One region of the Ramlibacter sp. PS4R-6 genome, then DNA from elsewhere that is predicted to be linked to it. Evidence: predicted binding sites of a transcription regulator. Region 1 holds the regulator's gene; each other region holds the start of a gene.
What was found. The regulator sigma-54, encoded in region 1, starts transcription at its own class of promoters, with help from an activator protein. The targets are predictions, from matches to a motif close to TGGCANGNAANCTGCTTT.
Positions count from the first base shown of each region.

Region 2: WG903_RS03260 (TorF family putative porin) is a predicted target of sigma-54. The motif match lies at 4,261-4,278, and genes of this name have one in related genera.
Region 3: WG903_RS16605 (CmpA/NrtA family ABC transporter substrate-binding protein) is a predicted target of sigma-54. The motif match lies at 2,666-2,683, and genes of this name have one in related genera.
Region 4: WG903_RS00180 (urease subunit gamma) is a predicted target of sigma-54. The motif match lies at 3,760-3,777, and genes of this name have one in related genera.

Region 1 is NZ_JBBHKA010000001.1:539,119-544,915, forward strand. It holds gene WG903_RS02655 (THUMP domain-containing class I SAM-dependent RNA methyltransferase) at 1-930, opposite strand, end outside; gene WG903_RS02660 (RNA polymerase factor sigma-54) at 927-2,453, opposite strand; gene lptB (LPS export ABC transporter ATP-binding protein) at 2,469-3,257, opposite strand; gene lptA (lipopolysaccharide transport periplasmic protein LptA) at 3,254-3,862, opposite strand; gene WG903_RS02675 (thiol:disulfide interchange protein DsbA/DsbL) at 3,962-4,600, opposite strand; gene WG903_RS02680 (SPOR domain-containing protein) at 4,614-5,246, opposite strand; gene argS (arginine--tRNA ligase) at 5,249-5,797, opposite strand, start outside.
Region 2 is NZ_JBBHKA010000001.1:652,515-658,311, forward strand. It holds gene WG903_RS03240 (SMP-30/gluconolactonase/LRE family protein) at 1-516, opposite strand, end outside; gene WG903_RS03245 (aldose 1-epimerase) at 513-1,361, opposite strand; gene WG903_RS03250 (ammonium transporter) at 1,479-3,026, opposite strand; gene glnK (P-II family nitrogen regulator) at 3,059-3,397, opposite strand; gene WG903_RS03260 (TorF family putative porin) at 3,428-4,219, opposite strand; gene WG903_RS03265 (YifB family Mg chelatase-like AAA ATPase) at 4,429-5,797, shown strand, end outside.
Region 3 is NZ_JBBHKA010000001.1:3,341,944-3,347,740, forward strand. It holds gene WG903_RS16590 (Hsp20 family protein) at 1-314, shown strand, start outside; gene tsaD (tRNA (adenosine(37)-N6)-threonylcarbamoyltransferase complex transferase subunit TsaD) at 318-1,379, opposite strand; gene WG903_RS16600 (nitrate- and nitrite sensing domain-containing protein) at 1,421-2,635, shown strand; gene WG903_RS16605 (CmpA/NrtA family ABC transporter substrate-binding protein) at 2,831-4,144, shown strand; gene ntrB (nitrate ABC transporter permease) at 4,155-5,015, shown strand; gene WG903_RS16615 (ABC transporter ATP-binding protein) at 5,028-5,797, shown strand, end outside.
Region 4 is NZ_JBBHKA010000001.1:34,396-40,192, forward strand. It holds gene urtC (urea ABC transporter permease subunit UrtC) at 1-568, opposite strand, end outside; gene urtB (urea ABC transporter permease subunit UrtB) at 568-2,139, opposite strand; gene urtA (urea ABC transporter substrate-binding protein) at 2,260-3,546, opposite strand; gene WG903_RS00180 (urease subunit gamma) at 3,802-4,104, shown strand; gene WG903_RS00185 (hypothetical protein) at 4,124-4,288, shown strand; gene WG903_RS00190 (urease subunit beta) at 4,285-4,590, shown strand; gene ureC (urease subunit alpha) at 4,593-5,797, shown strand, end outside.

The DNA.
Region 1 (5,797 bases):
ACGCTCGCCGTACGGCGGGTTGACCAGCATCACGCCGGGCGTGTCCGAGGGCGGCATGCGCTGCAGCGCATCGCCGCCGCGCAGGTTCACCACTGCGTCGACGCCGGCGCGTTCGGCGTTGCGCCGCGCGAAGTCGACCATGCGGAACGCGACGTCGCTGCCGAAGATGGGCACGGGCGACGCGCGGTGCTGCGACTTCGCCTCCTCGCGCAGCCGCTCCCAGGCTGCTTCCTCGAAAGGCAGCAGGTTCTCGAAGCCGAAGTACCGCTCCAGGCCCGGCGCGTAGCGGCAGGCGATCTGCGCGGCCTCGATCACGATGGTGCCGCTGCCGCAGCACGGGTCGTACAGCGGCACGCTCGCATCCCAGCCGCTGGCAGCGATCATCGCGGCGGCCAGTGTTTCCTTCAGCGGGGCGTCGCCCTTGTCCTCGCGCCAGCCGCGCTTGAAGAGCGGCTCACCCGAGGTGTCGATGTACAGCGTGGCGTGGTCGGCGGTGAGGTGCGCGTAGACGCGCACGCGCGGCCACTGGGTGTCGACGTCCGGCCGCGCGCCCTTCCTCTCGCGGAAGCGGTCGGCGATCGCGTCCTTCACCTTCAGCGCGGCGAAGTTCAGGCTCTTCAGCGGGCTGTGCTGCGCGGTGATCTCGACCTTGAAGCTGTCGCGCGTCGTGAACCAGGCCTCCCACGCGACGCCGCCCGCGATCGCATAGATGTCGCCTTCGTCGCGGTAGGGCGCATGCGCCAGTTGCACCAGCACGCGCTGCGCGAGACGGCTGTGCAGGTTCAGCGCCAGGGCGTCACGCCAGGACGCGCGCAGGGTCACGCCCGCCCTCTGCGACTGGACGGGGCCGGACACGATGCGCGCGACCTCGGCGGCGAGGAATTCCTCGACGCCCGCCGGGCACGGCAGGAAGAGTTGCAGGTCGTTCAAAGGGCCTTGCGCAGGTTGGCCGGGGCGATGCGCAGCGCCTCCCGGTACTTCGCGACGGTGCGGCGGGCGCACTCGATGCCCTGCTCCTTGAGCATCTCGGAGATCTGGCTGTCCGACAGCGGCTTCTTCTCGCTTTCGCTGGCCACGAACTGCTTGATCAGCGCGCGCACGGCAGTGCTCGACGCGTTGCCGCCCGTCTCCGTGCCCAGCGCCGAGCCGAAGAAGTACTTCAGCTCGAAGGTGCCGTAGGGCGTGGACATGTACTTGGCCGTGGTCACGCGGCTGATGGTGGACTCGTGCAGCCCGAGCTCGTCGGCGATCTCGCGCAGCACCAGCGGGCGCATCGCGAGCTCGCCGTGGACGAAGAAGTTCTTCTGGCGCTCGACGATGGCATTGGACACGCGCAGGATGGTGTCGAAGCGCTGCTGGATGTTCTTGATGAACCAGCGCGCCTCCTGCAGGCGCTGCTGCAGCGCCTGGTGGCCTTCGCCCTTGTGCGCCTTGAGGGCGCCCGCATACACGTCGTGCACGCGCAGGCGCGGCATCACGTCCGGGTTCAGTTGCACGCGGAATTTCAGGCTGCCGCCGCGGCCGGCCTTGGTCACCAGCACGTCGGGGACGACGATGTTGCGTTCGGTGTCGACGAAGCGGCGGCCCGGCTTCGGTTCCAGCCGCGTGATCAGCGTGATGGCCGCGCGCACATTGGCGTCGCTTTCGCCCGTGACCTGCGCCAGCCGCTTGACGTCGCGCCGCGCCAGCAGGTCGATGGGCTGCGCGCAGATGCGGATCGCGGCGCCCGTGGCCGGCGTGTCGTCGCCCGCCGCCTCGATGGCCTTGAGCTGCAGCGTGAGGCATTCGCCCAGCGAGCGCGCGCCCACGCCGGTCGGGTCCAGGCTTTGCAGCAGGTGCAGCGCCACGGTGAAGCGGTGCACGAGCTCCTCGCGCTGCTCCTCGTCGACGGGCGACAGCGACGCCGCCAGCGCCTCCAGCGGCTCCTCGAGGTAGCCGTCGTCGTTGAGCGACTCGATGAGGAACTGCAGCGAGCAGCGGTCTTCCTCGCACAGGCGCAGCGACAGCGCCTGGCGGTGCAGGTGGGCTTGCAGCGACTCGTGGCCGTGCGCCAGTTCGGTCGCGTCGACGTCGTCGTCCGACGATCCGTTCTTGCGCGGCGTGGCGTCGCCGCCCCACTCGCCGTCGTCGGCCACCATCTCGGTGCTGCCGTCGCCGTCCCAGTCGGGCGCTTCCACCTCGGTCGCGGGCGCGTCGGTGTCGGGGCCGTCGTCGTGCAGGGACCCGTGGTTGCCGAACTCGTCGTCGCCCGCCGGCGGCGCGTCCACCACGCCGAGGCCCGGGTCCTCGCGCGATTCTTCGGTGTTGACCTCGAGGAAGGGGTTGTCGTCGAGCATCTGCTCGACTTCCTGCGCCAGTTCCATGGTGGACAGCTGCAGCAGGCGGATGGACTGCTGCAGCTGCGGCGTCAGCGCCAGGTGCTGGGAGACGCGAAGCGACAGGCCCTGTTTCATACTGCTGTGCCCGCTCTACATTCGGAAGTGCTCGCCGAGATACACGCGGCGCACGTCCGCGTTGTTCACGATCTCGGAAGGCGTGCCCTGCGCGAGCACGGCGCCGTCGCTGATGATGTAGGCGTGGTCGCAGATGCCCAGCGTCTCGCGCACGTTGTGGTCGGTGATCAGCACGCCGATGCCACGCGACTTCAGGAAGCCGATGATGCGCTGGATCTCGATCACGGCGATCGGGTCGATGCCCGCGAAGGGCTCGTCCAGCAGGATGAAGCGCGGCTGCGTCGCCAGCGCGCGCGCGATCTCGACGCGGCGCCTCTCGCCGCCGGACAGCGCCAGCGCGGGCGAATCGCGCAGGTGGTCCACGCGCAGGTCCTGCAGCAGCGCCGTCAGGCGCTTTTCGATCTCGGCCCGCGCCAGCGGCGCGCCCTGCTCGTCGCGCTGCAGCTCCAGCACGGCCCGCACGTTCTCCTCGACATTGAGCTTGCGGAAGATCGACGCTTCCTGCGGCAGGTACGACAGGCCCAGGCGCGAGCGGCGGTGGATCGGCATGTGCTCGACCGAGCGGTCGTCGATGGAGATCTCGCCCGCATCGGCGCGCACCAGGCCGACGATCATGTAGAACGACGTGGTCTTGCCCGCGCCGTTGGGCCCCAGCAGCCCGACCACCTCGCCCTTGTCGACGTCGAGCGAGACGTCCTTGACCACCTTGCGGCTGCCGTAGGTCTTCTGCAGGTGCCGCGCCGACAGGCGGCTGACGCCCGCTTCGGGCGCGGCGCGGCGCCCGACCGTGGCGGCCTCGATCACTTCCTGCCCCCGTCGAAGGTGGTGCTCGGGCGCAGGTTGGCCGCCGGGCTGTTGGTGGCGGCGGGCGCGGACGCGGTGGGCCTGGGCGTGAGCACGGCGCGCACGCGGCCGCCCATCGCGGGGCTGGCCGGGCCGCCGTCGACCGAGAACACGTCGGTGCTGTTGTCGTAGGTGATGAGGCTGCCCACCACCTCGTCGGCCAGCGTGCCGCCGCGGATGCGCCGCATCTCGGCGCGCTTGATGAACTTCACGCGGTCGGCCTTGCCGTCGTACTCGATGGTCTCGCCCTCGCCCTCGATGTACTCGTCGATGCCGTCGCGCTTCTGGCGGTAGAAGGCGAGCTTGCCCGGTTCGGCCGTGACCACGCCGTACTGGTAGCCCTCGCCGTCCTGGCGCACGTCGATGCGCGCGCCGCGAATGAGGATGGAGCCCTTGGTGACGACGACCTTGCCGGTGAAGACGCTGGTCTGCTTCAGGTCGTCGTACTTGAGCGCGTCCGCCTCCACGTTCATCGGCTTGGCGCGGTCGGCCTTTTCGGCGGCGGCGGGCACGCCGGCCAACGCCAGCGCCAGTGCAAACCCGAAGGGGGAAAGGAGTTGCTTCATAAAGGCACGAATCTTGCTGGGCATTCTAACCATGCGCAGGCCCGAAACCTGCATGCCCACGCGAAGAACGCGTGCCGGGGGCGGTTTTTCTACGCGCCGCTAGCGCGGCTTGCGCGCCTCGCCGATCAGGTAATCCACCACCTGCAGCATCCGGCCGTGGTTGCTGGCGAGCGTCGAATCCGTGTAGTAGCGGCCGACGACGCCCATGGACGGCACGCCTTCTACTTCGTACAGGTTCTGGATGTCGGTGGCCCGGCGCGCCTTGGCCGAGATGGCGAAGGAGTTGTACAACTCGGTGAACTTCGCGGCGTCCAGGCCCTGCTTGCCGACCCAGTCGGCCATGGTCGCCAGGCGCGTGAGGTCCACGTTCTCCTTGTGGATCGCATCGAAGATCTTCACGTGCAATTCGCCCGCCTTGCCCATCGCCTCCAGCGCGTAGAACAGGCGCTGCTGCGGGACCATGTTGTCGCGGAAGGCCGCCGGGATGCGGCGCAGGACGACGTCGTCGGGCAGCTTGCGGCTCCAGGCCTGCAGGGTCGGCTCGAACGCGTTGCAGTGCGGGCAGCTGTACCAGAAGAAGTCGATCACCTCGATCTTCGGCAGCGGAGTCTCGACCGGGACCGTGCGCGGCAGCGTGCGGTACTCGCGCCCGTCCTCGGGCACGCGCGCCTGCGCCAGGACGGCGGCCGGAGAAGCCAGCACCGCGGCGGCGCCCAGCGAAAACTCACGTCGTTTCATCGGCACGGATTCCTTATCTCTGCACGCGCACCAGCGCGCTTTCGATGCCGCCGGCTTCCAGCTTTTCCTTCTGGCGGTCGGCGTCTTCCTTCTTCTCGTACGGCCCAACGCGCACGCGGAACACCTGCCGGCCCGATTGCTCGCGCTCGGTGACCTTGGCGTCCAGGCCCATCAGCGAAAGCTTCGCGCGCTGGGCTTCGGCGTCTTCCGGCGTGCGGAACGCGCCGGCCTGCACGTAATAGATGAAGGGGTCGGTGTTGGCCGAGGCGCGCGCCGCGGCGAAGTCGCCCAGCGGGTCGTTCGACGGGCGGCCGGTCACCGCCGGCGGCGCCTTGTCGGGCGCGGCCGAAGGCGCGGGGATGGTGGCCACCGGCGGCGCGCCCGGCGTCTTGGCCGGGTCCGCGACCTGCGGCGTGGGCGCGGTGCCCTTCGCGGGGTTCTTGCCGTACAGCGGCGCGTTGGGGTCCCAGTCGCGGTTCTTGCGGATCTCGGCCGCGTCCTGTTCGGGCGTGCGGCTCTGGCCCTTGTTCAGGAAAGGCACCGGCACCTTGGTGACGTACACCGCCACGGCCAGCGCAGCGGCCAGGCCCAGCACGACCCCGATGATGATGCCGACGATGACGTTGCCGGTCTGCAGCTTTCTCATGTTCACATCTTCTGCGGGGCGCTGACGCCCAGCACAGCCAGGCCATTGTGCAACACCTGCGCGCACGCGGCGACGAGCGCCAGCCGGGCTCGCTTGAGCCGCTCGTCGTCGACGAGCACGCGCTCGACATCGTAGTAGCTGTGCAACGCTGCCGCCAATTCCCGCAAGTAGAAAGTGACGTCGTGCGGCGCGAAGTCCGTGGCGGCGGCGGCCAGCATGTCCGGATACTTCGCGAGCAGCAGCATGAGGTTTAGCGCCGCGGGATGCTGGAGCGCGGAAAGATCGGCGCCGTGCAGCGCCGCGACGTCGCCACCCCAGTCGCGCTGCATCTTGGCAATGCGCGCATGCGCGTACTGCACGTAGTACACCGGGTTGTCGTTGTTCTGCGCCACCGCGAGGTCGACGTCGAAGGTGTACTCGGTGTCGGGCTTGCGCGAGAGCAGGAAGAAACGCACCGCGTCCTTGCTGGTCCACTCGATCAGGTCGCGCAGCGTGACGTAGCTGCCGGCGCGCTTGGAGATCTTCACCTCCTCGCCGCCGCGCATCACGCG
Region 2 (5,797 bases), 110 kb from region 1:
TTGCGGCGTGTCGGTCCAGTAGAGCGTTTTCGCGTCGGGCGACCACGCGAGGCCGTTCGCCGTGGTGGCATTGCCGGCCTTGAGCGTCACCAGCGGCGCACCGCCGTTGCCGTTGTCGGGCCGCAGGTCGATGCAGAAGAGTTCGGCCTTGCGCTCGTCACGCGGCTCGTAGATCGTGCCGGCCCAGAAACGCCCCAGCGGGTCGGCCTTGCCGTCGTTGAAGCGGAACTTCGACGTGTCGTGCTCGAAGGGGACCACGCAGGTGAGTGCCGTGCCCCACTCGCGCGTGCGCCACATGCCGTCGCGCAGCGCCACGATGAGCCCGCCGCCTTCGACGGGCGCGATGCAACCGGGCTCGCTGGGCATCTCCCAGCTTTCGGTGGCGCCGCCGGCGCTGCGGCGCTTCAGCAGGCGCGCGGGGATGTCGACCCAATACAGGCAGCGTTCGTGCGGGTGCCAGAACGGCGATTCGCCCAGGCGATCGGGCTCGCCCGTCACGCGCTCCCAGTCCCTCATGCGCGGCGCTCCACCTCGATCGTCATCTGCGCCGACAGGGTCTCGCCCGGGCCCAGCGTGACCAGGCCGAGCGCTGCGGGATCGCCGCCCTGCGCCAGCGCCAGCGCGTTGTTGACGTGGCTCACCGGCTCGATGGCGATGTGGTCGCGCGCCGGCGTCGTGAAGACGACGATGCGCGTGAGGTTCGAGCGCACGCGGATGTCGAACAGCGCGTCGCGCAAATGCGCCACGCCGTCCCAGCCGTCGAAACAATGGTCGACGTCCAGCGCCGCGATGTCGCCCGCGATGCCGCCGTTGGCGACGCGCCGCGTCGGCAGCTTGTCGTCGCCCATCTCCCAGCGGCCGGCCGTCTTCACGGCCAGCTGGGCGCCGGGACGCTTGACGAAGAAGGGATGCCAGCCGAGGCCCGCGGGTGCATCGCGGCCCGACTGGTTGGTGAGGGCCAGCGTGAACTCGGCCGCCTTCGGTGTCACACGGATCGTCTGCGAGGCATCGAAGGCGAACGGCCACGACGCGTCGGCGGCGTGCTCGAAGGAGAGCAATGCGTAGGAAGGCTCGCTGTCCAGGACCTGCCACGCGCGCTGCCAGCCGATGCCGTGGATGGCGTGCGGCTCCGTGCCGTTGTTGCGCACCAGCGGATGCAGCGTGCCCTGCCACTGCAGCGTGGCGCCGCCGATGCGGTTGGAGAACGGCACCAGCGGGTAGCTGCCCGACTGCCGCGCCGTCTCCAGCGGCACGGGCGCGGGACGCAGCACCGGCTCGCCGCCAAGCACCAGCTGCGTGACGCAGCCGCCCAGCCGCGGCTCGATGCGGCAGATGAGTTCGCCAGCGCGCAGTTCGACCATCGGCGCATTGTGCGCCGGGGACAAAAAAAGGGCCCGCTTCAGCGGGACAAAAAAAAGGCCCGCCGGTGGGCGGGCCAATATCCAAAGGAGATCCTTGCTGTTCTTGTTCTTCGGTGATCAGCGGTTGTAGGCCGTCTCGCCGTGGCTGGAGATGTCCAGGCCCTCGCGCTCTTCCTCTTCGGTGACGCGCAGGCCGATCACGATGTCGACGATCTTGTAGGCGATCAGCGAGACCACGCCGGACCAGACGATGGTCAGGATGACGGCCTTGAACTGGATCCACACCTGGTCGGCGATGCCGCTCGAGCCCACCGTGGCCGTGACCCAGTCGGTCACCAGGCCGGGGCCGCCGAGCGCCTGCGTGTTGAACACGCCGGTGAGCAGCGCGCCGACGATGCCGCCGACGCCGTGCACGCCGAACACGTCGAGCGAGTCGTCCGCGCCAAGCATCTTCTTCAGGCCGTTCACGCCCCACAGGCACATGAAGCCGGCGACGAAGCCGATCACGATCGCGCCCATCAGGCCGACGTTGCCGCAGGCCGGGGTGATCGCCACGAGGCCGGCGACGGCGCCCGAGGCGGCGCCCAGCATGGAGGCCTTGCCCTTCATCAGCGCTTCACCGATGCACCAGGCGAGCACCGCGGCGGCGGTGGCCGAGAAGGTGTTCATGAAGGCCAGCACGGCGGTGTTGCCGGCTTCCAGCGCGGAGCCCGCGTTGAAGCCGAACCAGCCCACCCACAGCAGCGAGGCGCCGACCATCGTGAGCGTCAGCGAGTGCGGCGTGAAGGCTTCCTTGCCGTAGCCCACGCGCTTGCCGATCATGTACGCGCCCACCAGGCCCGCCACGGCGGCGTTGATGTGCACCACGGTGCCGCCCGCGAAGTCGAGCGCGCCCCATTGCCAGATCAGGCCGGCCTTGGCGTTCACGGCATCGACCACTTCCTTGCCCGTGTAGGCGTCGGGGCCCATCCAGAACCACACCATATGGGCGATCGGCGCGTAGCTGAACGTGAACCACAGCACCATGAAGAGCAGCATCGCGCTGAACTTGATGCGCTCGGCGAAGGCGCCGATGATCAGGCAGCAGGTGATGGCCGCGAACGTGGCCTGGAAGGCCATGAACAGCAGCTCGGGGATGTAGACGCCCTTGCTGAAGGTCGCGCCCATCGCGAACTCGCCCTTGGCGGGATCGAACAGGCCCTTCATGAACACGCGGTCGAAGCCGCCGACGAAGGAGTTGCCCTCCGTGAACGCCAGGCTGTAGCCGTACAGGCACCACAGCACCACGATCAGCGAGAACGTGACGAAGACCTGCATCAGCACGCTGAGCATGTTCTTGCTGCGCACGAGGCCGCCATAGAACAGCGCCAGTCCGGGGATCGACATCATGATGACGAGCAGCGTGGCGACGATCATCCAGGACACGTCGCCCTTGTTCGGCACGGGCGCGGGTGCGGCCGATGCGGTGGCGGCGGCGCCCGAAGCGGCGACGGCGGCGGCAGGCGCCGCAGCCGGCTTGGCTTCGGCCGAGGCCGTGGCGGCCGCGGGGGCGGCCGCTGCCGGGGCGGATGCGGATGCAGCCGCCGGCGGGGTCTGGGCGAGCGCCGAGGCGCTGCCCGCGAGGAGGCCCAGGCCGAGGGCCAGGCTAGCGAGGAGGTGTTTCATGGTTCGTCTCTTGTCTCTTGAGAGGGGCCGCTTTACAGCGCCTCCTTGCCGGTTTCGCCGGTGCGGATCCGCACCACTTGCTCCAGGTCGTAAACGAAGATCTTGCCGTCGCCGATCTTGCCGGTGCGGGCAGCGCCCTCGACGGCTTCGATGACGCGCTCGACCAGGTCGTCGGCAACCGCCGCTTCGATCTTCACCTTGGGCAGGAAGTCGACGACGTATTCGGCGCCGCGGTACAGCTCCGTGTGGCCCTTCTGGCGGCCGAAGCCCTTCACCTCGGTCACGGTGATGCCTTGCACCCCGATGCCGGAAAGGGCTTCACGCACCTCGTCCAGCTTGAAGGGCTTGATGATGGCAGTGACAAGTTTCATGTGTGCTCCTTTGGATGGACGCGCCCGCCGTCAAAACGAGTGCGTGTACTTCACCCCGACGACCACCGTGTCGTTGCCGATGTAGCGGCCGCCGAAGTCCGTGTAGAACGCGCGGCGCGCGTTCGAGCCGACGTAGGCGGCGCTGGCGGAGAAGCCGTTGCCGAAGTCCTTGGCCAGCGTGAGCGAGTAGTCGGTGTAGCTCGCGATCGAGGTGTTGCGCACGGTCTGGTGGCCGATGTGCGGCGTCAGCGCCAGGCCGTTGCCCAGGTCGAAGCCGGCGCTGAGGTCCCAGTAGCTGGAGCCGCCGCTGTTCAGCACGCCGAGCAGGTTGCCCATCGTGCGGTTGTACTTGAGCGTGAACATCTTGTAGCCGGCGCCGAGGTACCACTCGTTGGTGTCGGCCTTGCCGACCAGGCCCGCGCCCGGCGTGCCGGCGTCGCCCGAGTTGTTGCCCGGGTAGCGGTAGGTGATCAGGCCGACGTCCAGCGTGAAGCCGTCCAGCACTTCCTTCTTGAAGCCGCCGTACAGGTCCCACTCGTAGCCGCCCTTGGTGGCGCCGTTGAAGTCCTTGACCCACTTCACGTTGGACAGGAAGGTGCCGGCGTAGAAGCCGCTCTTGTGGGAGAAATCGACGCCGCCCTGCAGCGCGGGCTTCTTGGAGGTTTGCGCGATGCCGCGGAAGCGGTAGTCGCTGACCAGGGCCACGTTGGCCGACAGGCTGTAGTCGGGCTCGGGAGCGGCGGGTGCGGTCTGCGCGAAGGCAGCGCCGGACAGGCTCAGGGCCGCGAGGGCCAGTTTCGGGGCGAGCTTCTTCGATTGCACTTCAAGTTCTCCTGATGAAAAGGGAAGGGACGAAGCCAGCCCATGCACGGACCATGCCATCGCCCAGCTGGAGTAGGAGGCGGTCGGCGGGGCCCCATGCCCCGGCGTTAACCGGAAAGAAGCCGGTTTCGCGCACGCGTGTGGTGCGCGGAGGCCCCGGCGTGCCGCAGCAAGGGGTGCTACGCACCCAAATGGGGAGGGAAATCGGGATGAGCCTGTCTTTGGTGCAAAGCCGCGCCCTGATCGGCCTGCAGGCCGCCGCGGTGACGGTGGAAGTGCACCTGGCCAACGGGCTGCCCAACTTCACGCTGGTCGGGCTCGCGGACGTGGAGGTGAAGGAGGCCCGCGAGCGGGTGCGCTCGGCCTTGCAGAACTGCGGGCTGGAGTTCCCGCACAACAAGCGCATCACGGTGAACCTGGCTCCGGCCGACCTGCCCAAGGACTCGGGCCGTTTCGATTTGCCGATCGCGTTGGGCATCCTGGCGGCCAGCGGCCAGATCGACGGCGCGCGGCTGGCGGGCCATGAATTCGCGGGCGAGCTGTCGCTGTCGGGCGAGTTGCGCCCGGTGCGCGGCGCGCTCGCCATGAGCCTGGCGCTGCACGCCAGCGGCGCGGCGGCCCAGCTGGTGCTGCCGCCCGGCAGCGCCGAAGAGGCAGCGCTGGTGCCGCAGTCACGCGTGTACCGCGCCGACCACCTCCTGGATGTGGCGCGCCAGTTCATGCCGGCGCAGGACGGCGAGCCGCCGCGCGAGGGCTGGGCGCGCGTGTGCGCGGTGGCGCACGCAGAAGAAGCCGTGTATCCCGACCTGTCGGACGTGAAGGGCCAGGCTGTGGCCAAGCGCGCGCTCGAGATCGCGGCGGCGGGATCGCACAGCGTGCTGATGCTGGGCCCGCCGGGCTCGGGCAAGTCGATGCTGGCGCAGCGCTTCGCGGGCCTGCTGCCGCCGCTGTCGGTGGACGAAGCCTTGCAGTCGGCGGCCATCGCCAGCCTCGCCGGGCGCTTCTCGGCCTCGGGCTGGCGCATGCGGCCCACCTGCACGCCGCACCACACGGCGAGCGCGGTGGCGCTGGTCGGCGGAGGTTCGCCGCCGCGGCCCGGGGAGATCTCGCTGGCGCACAACGGCGTGCTGTTCCTCGACGAGCTGCCCGAGTTCCCGCGCGCCGCGCTCGAGGCGTTGCGCGAGCCGCTGGAGACGGGCCGCATCACGATCTCGCGCGCCGCGCACCGCGCGGAGTTCCCGGCGCGCTTCCAGTTCGTCGGTGCGATGAACCCCTGCCCGTGCGGCTGGCTGGGCACCGTGCACCGCCACTGCCGCTGCACGCCGGACCAGGTCGCGCGCTACCAGTCCAAGTTGAGCGGCCCCTTGCTCGACCGCATCGACCTGCACGTGGAGGTGCCGGCGATGCGCGCGGAGGAACTGCTGCACGCGCCCGCCGGCGAAGGCACGGAGCGCGTGCGCGAGCGCTGCGCCAAGGCACGCGAACGCGCGATCGAGCGCCAGGGCAAGGCCAACCAGGCGCTGCAGGGCCGGGAGATCGACACGCACGCGGCGCTCGACACCGCCGCGGCGAAGTTCC
Region 3 (5,797 bases), 2.8 Mb from region 1:
ATCGCTCGTTCGATCGCAGCTTCGAGCGCTTCTTCAACACCCTGGGCTTCGACGTCCAGCAGGACGAGAAGTCCTGGACGCTGTCGTTCGACCTGCCCGGCATCGCGCGTGAAGACCTGGCCATCACCGTCGAAGGCACGGTCGTGCGCCTGGAGACCAAGGCCGAAGCCAAGCGCCAGTACAAGGCGGCCTATGAACTGCCCGAGGAAATCGACGCGGAAGCCACCACGGCCAGGCTCGAGAACGGCGTGCTGACGCTGACGCTGGGCAAGAAGGTGCCGGTGAGCAACGCCCGCACGATCGAGGTCAAGTAAGGGTCATCCCGGCGAAGGCCGGGATCCAGTGTCTTTCGACAGCTCGCTCAAGGGCCACCGGGGTTTCACGTCGAACGCGTAAACCTCCGTGGCCCTTTCCACGCCCGCGTCCAGGCGCATCGCGGCGGCCATCGCGATCATCGCGCCGTTGTCGGTGCACAGGCGCAGCTCGGGGTAGTGCACGCGCACGCTGCGCCGCGCGCACTCCGCATCCAGGCGCGTGCGCAACAGCGCGTTGGCGCCGACGCCGCCCGCCACCACCAGCCGGTTCATCGCGCTGCGCTCCAGCGCATCGATCGACTTGCGCACCAGCACGTCCACGATCGCGGCCTGCGTCGACGCCGCCAGGTCGGCCTTGCGCGCTTCCAGGTCCGCGCCCAGCTTCTTCACCTGCGTGAGCACGGCCGTCTTCAGGCCCGCGAATGAGAAGTCGAGGTCGCCGCTGTGCATCAGCGGGCGCGGCAGCTTGAAGGCCTGCGGGTCACCCTGCTCCGCGAGCTTCGCCAGCGCCGGCCCGCCCGGGTAACCCAGGCCGAGCAGCTTCGCCGTCTTGTCGAACGCCTCGCCCGCCGCATCGTCGATGGTCTCGCCGAGCATCTCGTAGCGCCCGACGCCGTCGACGCGCATCAGTTGCGTGTGGCCGCCCGAAACCAGCAGCGCGACGAAGGGAAACTGCGGCGGGTCCTGCGACAGGAAGGGCGACAGCAAGTGCCCCTCCAGGTGATGCACGCCCAGCACCGGCTTGCCCAGCGCCGCGCCGAGCGCGCAGGCAACGCCCGCGCCCACCAGCAGCGCGCCCGCAAGGCCGGGGCCGCGCGTGTAGGCAACGACATCGATGTCACGCACATCGGCTTGCGCCTTCGCCAGCACCGACTCCGCCAGCGGCAGCACGCGGCGGATGTGGTCGCGACTCGCCAGCTCCGGCACCACGCCGCCGTAGGCCTGGTGCATCTCGACCTGGCTGTGCAAGGCATCCGCCAGCAACCGCGGCACGCCCGCACCGCCGCCCTCGACGAGCGCCACGCCGGTCTCGTCGCACGACGATTCGATTCCCAGGACTTTCACCGCGCCCAGTTTAGCGGCACGGATGTTGCTGGAAGGGGTGCGTGAAGTCCGCCCTCAGCCACCTGCTCGCCGCCCGCCGCTGCGAAATCGACGAGCTCGAAAGGCTCGCGCACACCAGCGAGCTCGTCGGCGTGATCGGCCGCTTCATCCATGCCCTGCAGCGCGAGCGCGGCATGTCGAACATCTTCCTGGCCTCGCGCGGGGAACGCTTCGCGGCCATGCGCCTGGAGCAGATCCCCGAGTGCGACGCGCTGCAGGCCGTGGTGGTGGCCAGCTTCGACCGCCTCGCGCTGGATGCCGGCGCGGTGCGCAACGGTGCGCGCGTGTTCAACCGCATCGCCATCGCGCTCGATGCGCTCGACGGCCTGCCGCAGCTGCGCACGCGCATCGCGGCGCGCGCCATCTCGGCGCGCGATGCCACCGCCGTCCTGGTCCGCCTCATCGCAAGCCTTCTGGGCGTGGTGTTCGAGGCGGTTGACAGCGCCGGCGACGCCGAGATCTCGCGCGCACTGGTGGCGATGTTCCATTTCATGCAAGGCAAGGAGTACGCCGGCCAGGAGCGCGCGCACGGCGCGGCCGTGTTCGCCGTGGGGCGCATCGACGCCCCGGGCCACGAGCGCTGGCGCCTGCTGATCGACCAGCAGCAGCACTGCCTGGACGTCTTCCAGGAGTTCGCCGACCCCAAGGTCACCGCCGCCGAGCTCGCCAGCTGCGACCACCGCACGCTCGTGCAAATCGAGCGCATGCGGCGCATCGGGCAGTCGCTGGGCGGCATGCCCATGGACGAGTCGCTCGTCGACGCCTGGTACGAGTGCTGCACGGAGCGCCTGGACGCCATGCGCACGGTGGAGGACGTGCTGGCCGGCCACCTGCGCGTGCTGTGCGGACGCAAGGTCGGCGAGGCGCGCGACGCGCTGCGCGACGAGCAGTCCACGCTCGACAGCCTGCACCGCGAGGCGGCCGGCGGCCCGTCGGGCCCGCCGATCGGCCCGCAACTGGAACGCTCGGTGATCGACATGGTGCACGAGCAGGCCTTGCGCCTGCAGGAGATGCACGACGAGCTCGAAACCGCGCGCAGCGCATTGAACGAGCGCAAGCTCATCGAGCGCGCCAAGGGCATCCTCATGGCCCACCGCCACATCAGCGAGGAGGAGGCGCACCGCACGCTGCGCCAGATGGCGATGAACCAGAAGCGCCGCGTGGCCGACATCGCGCAGGCCCTGCTCGCCATGGCCGAGGTCCTCCCCGGCCGCTGAATCCCGCGCACTGTTGCGGTGCACAAAAGCTGGCACGGTCCCTGCAGTGATGCAGCAAGGACCCAGGCGGCAATGGAGCCGTCCCGCACTTGGCAAGGGTCGCAGGACAACGGCGTCCATTCCTTCGCACGCGTGCACACGCGCGGCGGCAGGGGTGGACGCCTTTCGCTTTCTTGGCACTACGGAGCATCGACGATGGAAAAGACCGACACCCGCGCCGCGAACCTTTCGCGCCGCTCGATCATCAAGGGCGCGGCCGCGCTCGGCGCAGCCGGCACGATCGGCGCACTCGTCCCGCTGCGCGCGCGCGCACAAGGCACGGCGCTGGAAACCAAGGCCGCCAAGCTCGGCTTCATCGCGCTCACCGACGCCGCCCCGCTCTTCGTCGCCGACGAGAAGGGCTTCTTCAAGAAGCACGGCATGACGGAAGTCGAGGTCGCCAAGCAATCCTCGTGGGGCGCCACGCGCGACAACCTCGTGCTCGGCTCGAAGGCCAGCGGCATCGACGGCGCGCACATCCTCACGCCAATGCCCTACCTGATCACCACGGGTGCGACAACGGCCAACAACGTGCAGGTGCCGATCAACATCCTGGCGCGCCTGAACCTGGGCGGCCAGTGCATTTCGGTGGCCGACGAATACAAGGCCCTCAAGGTCGGCCTCGACGCCAAGGAGTTTGGCAAGGCCCTGCTGGCCAAGCGCCTGAAGACCGGCAAGCCGGTGAACGCGGCGATGACCTTCCCCGGCGGCACGCACGACATGTGGATGCGCTACTGGATGGCCGCGAACGGCGTGGACCCCAACCGCGACATCAACACCATCACGGTGCCGCCGCCCCAGATGGTGGCGAACATGAAGGTGGGCAGCATGGACACCTTCTGCGTGTGCGAGCCGTGGAACCTGCAATTGATCCACCAGAAGATCGGCTACACGGCGCTCACCACCAGCGAGCTGTGGATGAACCACCCGGAGAAGGCGTTCGCGATGCGCGCCGACTACGTGCAGGCCAACCCGAACGCGACCAAGGCGCTGCTCAAGGCGATCATGGAAGCGCAGATGTTCTGCGAAGACCCGAAGAACCGCGCCGAGGTCGCCGAGATCTGCTCGCGCCGCCGCTGGATCAACGCGCCGCTGGAAGACATCGTCGACCGCCTGAAGGGCGACTTCGACTACGGCACGGGCCGCGTCGAGAAGAACAGCAAGTTCCAGATGCGCTACTGGGCCGACAACGCGAGCTACCCGTACCAGTCGCACGACCTGTGGTTCCTCACCGAGAACCAGCGCTGGGGCTACCTGCCGCCCAACCTCGACACCAAGTCGCTCATCGCCAAGGTGAACCGCGAGGACATCTGGCGCACCGCGGCCAAGGAACTGGGCGTGGCGGACAAGGACATCCCGAAGTCCACGTCGCGCGGCATCGAGAAGTTCTTCGACGGCAAGGTGTTCGATCCGGCCAACCCGAAGAAGTACCTCGACAGCCTGTCCATCAAGTACATCAAGTCGGCCTGAGGAGGACGCGATGCAGACCGCTGAAACGATCGAGATGCTGCCGCTCGCGCCCGCGGGCCCCGGCGCGGTGGTGCAGGCCCTGCGCAACACGGCGCGCGTGTTCATGACGCACGTGCTGCCGCCCCTGGTCGTCATCGGCCTGCTGCTGGCGATCTGGCAGATGCTGGGCTCGCGCCCGGGCGCCGCGCTGCCGGCGCCCACCAAGGTCGTCCAGGACTGCTGGGAGCTGATCGCCCACCCGTTCTACGACCGCGGCGGCAACGACGTGGGCATCGCGTGGCAGCTGCTGGCCAGCCTCAAGCGCGTGGCCTACGGCTACTCGCTGGCGGTGATCGCAGGGGTGAGCCTGGGTGTGCTGGTGGGCCAGTCGACCTGGGCGCTGCGCGGCCTCGACCCGATCTTCCAGGTGCTGCGCACCGTGCCGCCGCTCGCGTGGCTGCCGATTTCGCTCGCCGGCTTCCGCGACGGCCATCCCAGCGCGATCTTCGTCATCTTCATCACGTCGATCTGGCCGATCATCATCAACACCTCCATCGGCATCCGCAACATCCCCGACGACTACCGCAACGTCGCCAAGGTGGTGCGCCTGAACGGCGTGGAGTACTTCATCAAGATCATGCTGCCGGCGGCGGCGCCCTTCATCTTCTCGGGGCTGCGCATCGGCGTCGGCCTGTCGTGGCTGGCGATCATCGCCGCCGAGATGCTGATCGGCGGCGTGGGCATCGGCTTCTTCATCTGGGACGCGTGGAACAGCTCGCGCATCAGCGACATCATCCTGGCGCTCCTGTACGTGGGCCTGGTCGGCTTCACGCTGGACCGCATCGTCGCCTTCATCGGCCGCAAGGTCACCCGCGGCACCGCGGCCAGCTAAGGAGAAACGGCAATGTCCTACCTCACGCTCTCGCAGGTCGACATGGTGTTCGGCACGGGCCCCACGGCCAACCCGGTGCTGAGCGGCATCGACCTGCAGGTCCGGCAAGGCGAATTCATCTCGCTCATCGGCCACTCGGGATGCGGCAAGTCCACCGTGCTGAACATCGTCGCGGGGCTGCTCAAGGCCACCAGCGGCGGCGTGATCCTCGACGGCCGCGAAGTGAACGCGCCGGGCCCCGACCGCGCCGTCGTGTTCCAGAACCATTCGCTGCTGCCCTGGCTCACGGTCTACCAGAACGTGGAGATCGCGGTCGACAAGATCTTCCGCGACACCAAGACCCGCGCCGAGCGCCGCGAGTGGATCCTGCACAACCTGCGCATGGTGCACATGGAGCACGCGCTGGACCGCCTGCCCTCGCAGATCTCCGGCGGCATGAAGCAGCGCGTGGGCATCGCCCGGGCGCTGGCGATGGAGCCGAAGGTGCTGCTGCTCGACGAGCCCTTCGGCGCGCTCGACGCCCTGACGCGCGCCCACCTGCAGGACGAGGTGATCCGCATCCAGTCCGAGCTGGGCAACACCGTGCTGATGATCACGCACGACGTGGACGAGGCCGTGCTGCTGTCGGACCGCGTGGTGATGATGACGAACGGGCCGTCGGCCACGATCGGGCAGATCCTCGCCATCGACCTACCGCGCCCGCGCAACCGCATCCAGCTGGCCGAGAACGCCACCTACAACCACTGCCGGCAGGAAATCCTGTCGTTCCTGTACGAGAAGCA
Region 4 (5,797 bases), 500 kb from region 1:
ACGTGAGCGCCTGCGTGATGATCGAGAAGTACACGCCCTTGATGCGCGAGCGGAAGGCGAAGAAGCCGAAGACGAACGCGAGCAGGCCGGGCACCGCGACGACGAGGAACAGCATCGCGACCGGGCTGTCCGACAGGCTCCAGTGCCACGGGAACTGCTTCCAGTCCAGGAACACCATGAAGTCGGGCATGTCGCTCTTGTACTGGCCCTCGCGGCCGATCTGCCGCATCAGGTACATGCCCATCGCGTAGCCGCCGAGCGCGAAGAACAGCCCGTGGCCCAGCGACAGGATGCCGGTGTAGCCCCAGATCAGGTCCATGGCCAGCGCGCAGATGGCGTAGCACATGATCTTGCCGATGAGCGCCACGGCGTAGTCGCTCATGTGGAACACGCTGCCCTCGGGCGCCACGAGGTTCATGAGCGGCGCGATGGCGCACACGGCCACGAGCGCGATGAGGAAGAAGGTCCAGCCGGCTTTCGTGAAGAGCGGCTTGCGCGCGGGCAGCAGCACCGGCATCGGCTTGTAGCCCTGCATCTTCTCGACCAGCTCCTGCGGGGCGCGGTCCATCATGCCTCCGCGCTGCGGCCGCGCGCGGCGAACAGGCCCTGCGGACGCTTCTGGATGAAGACGATGATGATGACGAGCACGGCGATCTTCGCGAGCACGGCGCCGGCCCAGCCTTCGAGGAACTTGTTCAGGATGCCCAGGCCGAGCGCCGCGTACACCGTGCCCGCCAGCTGCCCCACGCCGCCGAGCACGACGACCATGAACGAGTCGACGATGTAGCCCTGGCCGAGGTCGGGGCCGACGTTGCCGATCTGGCTGAGCGCGCAGCCGGCCAGGCCGGCGATGCCGGAGCCCAGCGCGAAGGCATAGGTGTCGATGCGGGCCGTGTTCACGCCCATGCACGAGGCGATGGGGCGGTTCTGCGTGACGCCGCGCACGAACAGGCCCAGGCGCGTCTTCGCGATCATCAGGGCCATCCCCGCCAGCACCACGAAGGCGAAGGCGACGATGAAGATGCGGTTCCACGGCAGTTGCAGGTTGCCCATGACTGCGACGCCGCCGGACATCCAGCTGGGGTTCTCCACGCCGACGTTCTGCGCGCCGAAGACCGTGCGCACCAGCTGCTGCAACGCAAGGCTGATGCCCCAGGTGGCTAGCAGCGTCTCGAGCGGTCGGCCGTAGAGGAAGCGGATCACGCCGCGCTCGAGGATCGCGCCGACGATCGCCGAGGCGAGGAACGCGACCGGGACCGCCGCGATGAGGTACCAGTCGAAGGAGCCGGGCAGGTACTTGCGGAACAGGCCCTGCACGACGTACGTGGCGTAGGCGCCGATCATCATCAGCTCGCCGTGCGCCATGTTGATCACGCCCATCAGGCCGTAGGTGATGGCCAGGCCCAGCGCGACGAGCAGCAGGATCGAGCCGAGGCTGATGCCGGAGAAGACGGCGCCGATGCGCTCGCCCCAGGCGAGCGACGCCTCGACGCTGCGCAGCGACAGCTCCAGCGCCGACTTCACGTCGCTCTCGGTTTCGCCCTTCATGCGTTCGATCAGGATGGACTTCACCGCGGGCGAGCGGCTGGCCGCGAGCACCTTCGCCGCTTCGAGGCGCTTGGCCTTGTCGGCGCTGTTCAGGAGGGCGGCGGCGCGCACCAGCGCGAGCTGCTCGCGGATCGCGGCGTTGGGCTCGGCGGCCAGGGCCTTCTCGATCATCGGCAGCTTGGATTCGTCCGGGTCCTTCTGGAAGTCCTTCACCGCCGCCATGCGCAGCGCGTCGTCCTTCGAGAAGAGCTTGAGCGACGACAGCGCGGAATCGATCTCGCCGCGCATGCGGTTGTTGGTCACCACGTCTTCCGCGTCGGCGGGAACGGCGGCTTCGGCGCCGGTGACGGGGTCGGTGCCCTTGCCGTCCCGGACGATGAACAGCTTGTCGCCCGCGGCCTTGACGGAGTCGTCGGCGAGCGCCTGCAGGAACGCCGCGGTCTTGTCGTCGGCCGTGGCGATGGCCTTGCCCAGCGCCTCGATGCGGGCGTCGGATTCGCCGATGGCGATGGCCTTGGCTTCCTCGGCCGTCAGCGCGTGGGCCTGTGCTGCCGCGAATACCGCCACCAGGAAAAGGATTCGTTTGAACATCTTTGCAGTGCCCCGCACGCGAGGCACTTCGAAGATGTCATCCCGGCGAAGGCCGGGATCCAGTGGCTTCCGTCGAAAGACACTGGGCCCCGGCCTGCGCCGGGGCGACAACGGCGGTCCTTACACCTTCGACTTGCCGTCCGGCTCGTCCTTCTTCTTGTCGTTGCCTTCGATGAAGGGCGACCAGGGCTTGGCCTTGACCGGGCCGGGCGTCTTCCACACCACGTTGAACTGGCCGTCGGCCTTCACTTCGCCGATGAACACCGGCTTGTGCAGGTGGTGGTTCTTGGCGTCCATCGTGGCGACGAAGCCGCTCGGCGCCTTGAAGGTCTGGCCGGCCATCGCGGCGATGACCTTGTCGGTGTCCGTGCTCTTAGCCTTCTCGACGGCCTGCTTCCACATGTACACGCCGATGTAGGTGGCTTCCATCGGGTCGTTCGTCAGCGGCTTGTCCTTGTGGCCGGCGATGCCCTTGGTCTTGGCGTAGTCGCCCCACTTCTTGGTGAACTCGGTGTTGGTCGGGTTCTTGACCGACATGAAGTAGTTCCACGCGGCCAGGTGGCCCACCAGCGGCTTGGTGTCGACGCCGCGCAGTTCTTCCTCGCCCACCGAGAAGGCGACGACCGGCACGTCCTTGGCCTTCAGGCCCTGGTTGCCCAGTTCCTTGTAGAAGGGCACGTTGGAGTCGCCGTTGATCGTGGAGATCACCGCCGTCTTCTTGCCTTCGGAGCTGAACTTCTTGATCTTGCCGATGATGGTCTGGTAGTCGGAGTGGCCGAAGGGCGTGTACTCCTCCATGATGTCGGCCTCGGCGACGCCCTTGGACTTGAGGAACGCGCGCAGGATCTTGTTCGTGGTGCGGGGGTACACGTAGTCGGTGCCGAGCAGCACGAAGCGCTTGGCGCCGCCGCCTTCCTTGGACATCAGGTATTCCACGGCGGGGATGGCCTGCTGGTTCGGCGCGGCGCCCGTGTAGAACACGTTCTTCGACAGCTCTTCACCCTCGTACTGCACGGGGTAGAACAGCAGGCCGTTCTGCTCCTCGACCACCGGCAGCACCGACTTGCGCGACACGGACGTCCAGCAGCCGAAGATCACGGCGACCTTGTCCTGCGTCAGGAGCTGCTTGGTCTTCTCGGCGAACAGCGGCCAGTTGGAGGCCGGGTCCACGACCACGGGCTCGAGCTTCTTGCCGAGCACGCCGCCCTTGGCGTTGATCTCGTCGATCGCCATCAGCACGGTGTCCTTGAGGACCGTTTCCGAGATGGCCATGGTGCCCGACAGGCTGTGCAGGACGCCGACCTTGATGGTGCCCTTGTCCTGGGCTTGCGAGAGGGTGGTCGCGCCCAGGCCAAGGCCGAGGGCGATGGAGGCGGTGAGGAGTTTGAGGTTCCCTCGACGATTCATGTGGCTGCTCCGAAGTGAAAGAGGTAGTGGGGAAATGCGAACCCCGTTGGCCGGGGTCACTTGTCAACGCAAGGCGTGTGCCATCCCCCCATCCGGGTTTGCACCGACGTGGCGCACGGTTTGGCGGCGCGCCCGCGCACGAAATGGAGGCGGACGCACCAAAATGCGTTGTCGGCGAGCGATCGCGGGGCTCTTGCGCACTGCGAAGCTGCATGGCACATGATTTGCGACATCGGATTTGGTGCAGGAGGCACGATGGAACTGACGCCCCGTGAGAAGGACAAGCTGCTGATATTCACCGCCGCGCTGCTGGCGGAGCGGCGCAAGGCCAAGGGCCTGAAGCTCAATTACCCCGAAGCCGTGGCGCTGATCTCGGCCGCGGTGATGGAAGGCGCGCGCGAAGGCAAGACGGTGGCGCAGCTCATGTCCGAGGGCCGCAGCGTGCTGACGCGCGCCGACGTGATGGACGGCGTCGCCGAAATGATTGCCGACATCCAGGTGGAGGCCACCTTCCCCGACGGCACCAAGCTCGTGACCGTCCACCAGCCCCTGCCCTGAACAACGAGGAGACGACAAGATGAAGAACTGGCTCGCCCTTCCCGCCTTCTTCGCCGCACAGGCCTGGGCGCATTCCGGGCACGGCATGCCCGGCGAGGTGCACTGGCACGCCAGCGACGTCGCCGGCCTCGCGGTCATCGCCGTCGGCGCCCTGCTCGCCCTGTGGCTGGCGAGGGGCGAATGACCCCCGGCGAAATCCTGGTCGACGGCCCCGACCACGCGCTCAACCCCGGCCGCCGCACCACCACGGTGGTCGTGAAGAACACGGCCGACCGCCCGATCCAGGTCGGCTCGCACTACCACTTCCACGAAACCAACGGCGCGCTGCAGTTCGACCGCGACGCGGCGCGCGGCATGCGCCTGAACATCGCATCGGGCACCGCGGTGCGCTTCGAGCCCGGCCAGCAGCGCACGGTGGAACTCGTCGAGTACGCCGGCGAGCGCGTGGTGTACGGCTTCCGCGGCCTCGTTCAAGGAAAGCTCTGACCATGGCCACCATCGGCAGGCGTGCCTACGCCGAGATGTTCGGCCCCACCAAGGGCGACCGCGTGCGCCTGGCCGACACCGAGCTCCTGCTCGAAGTCGAGGACGACTACACCTTGCGCGCCGGCGGCTACGGCGAAGAGGTGAAGTTCGGCGGCGGCAAGACCATCCGCGACGGCATGGCGCAAAGCCAGCGTTCGCGCGCGCAGGGCGCGATGGACGTGGTGCTGACCAACGCACTCGTCGTCGACCACTGGGGCATCGTGAAGTGCGACATCGGCGTGAAGGACGGCCGCATCGCCGCCATCGGCAAGGCCGGCAACCCCGACACGCAGCCGGGCGTGGACATCATCATCGGCCCGGGCACGGAGATCATCTCGTGCGAAGGCTCGATCGTCACCGCCGGCGGCATCGATTCGCACATCCACTTCATCTGCCCGCAGCAGATCGAGGAGGCGCTCGCCTCCGGCGTGACGACCATGTTCGGCGGCGGCACCGGCCCGGCGACGGGCACGCTCGCCACCACCTGCACGCCCGGCCGCTGGAACATGCAGCGCATGCTGCAGGCGGCGGACGCGTTCCCCATGAACCTGGGCTTCCTGGGCAAGGGCAACGCCAGCCGGCCCGATGCGCTGCGCGAGCAGATCGAAGCCGGCGCCATCGGGCTGAAGCTGCACGAGGACTGGGGCACCACGCCCTCGGCCATCGACCAGTGCCTGTCGGTGGCGGAAGAGACGGACACGCAGGTCGCGATCCACAGCGACACGCTGAACGAATCCGGATTCGTCGAGAACACCATCGCGGCGACCAAGGGCCGCAGCTTGTGCGCCTTCCACACCGAAGGCGCGGGCGGCGGCCACGCACCCGACATCCTGCGCGTGGTGGGCGAGGCGAACTTCCTGCCCTCTTCGACCAACCCGACGATGCCTTACACCGTGAACACGCTCGACGAGCACGTCGACATGCTCATGGTGTGCCACCACCTGGACGCGGGCATCGCCGAGGACCTGGCCTTCGCCGAAAGCCGCATCCGCAAGGAGACCATCGCGGCCGAGGACATCCTGCACGACATCGGCGCGATCAGCATGTTCTCGTCCGACTCGCAGGCCATGGGGCGCGTGGGCGAAGTCATCCTGCGCTGCTGGCAGACCGCGCACAAGATGAAGCTGCAGCGCGGCACGCTGGGCGGCGACACGGCCCGCAACGACAA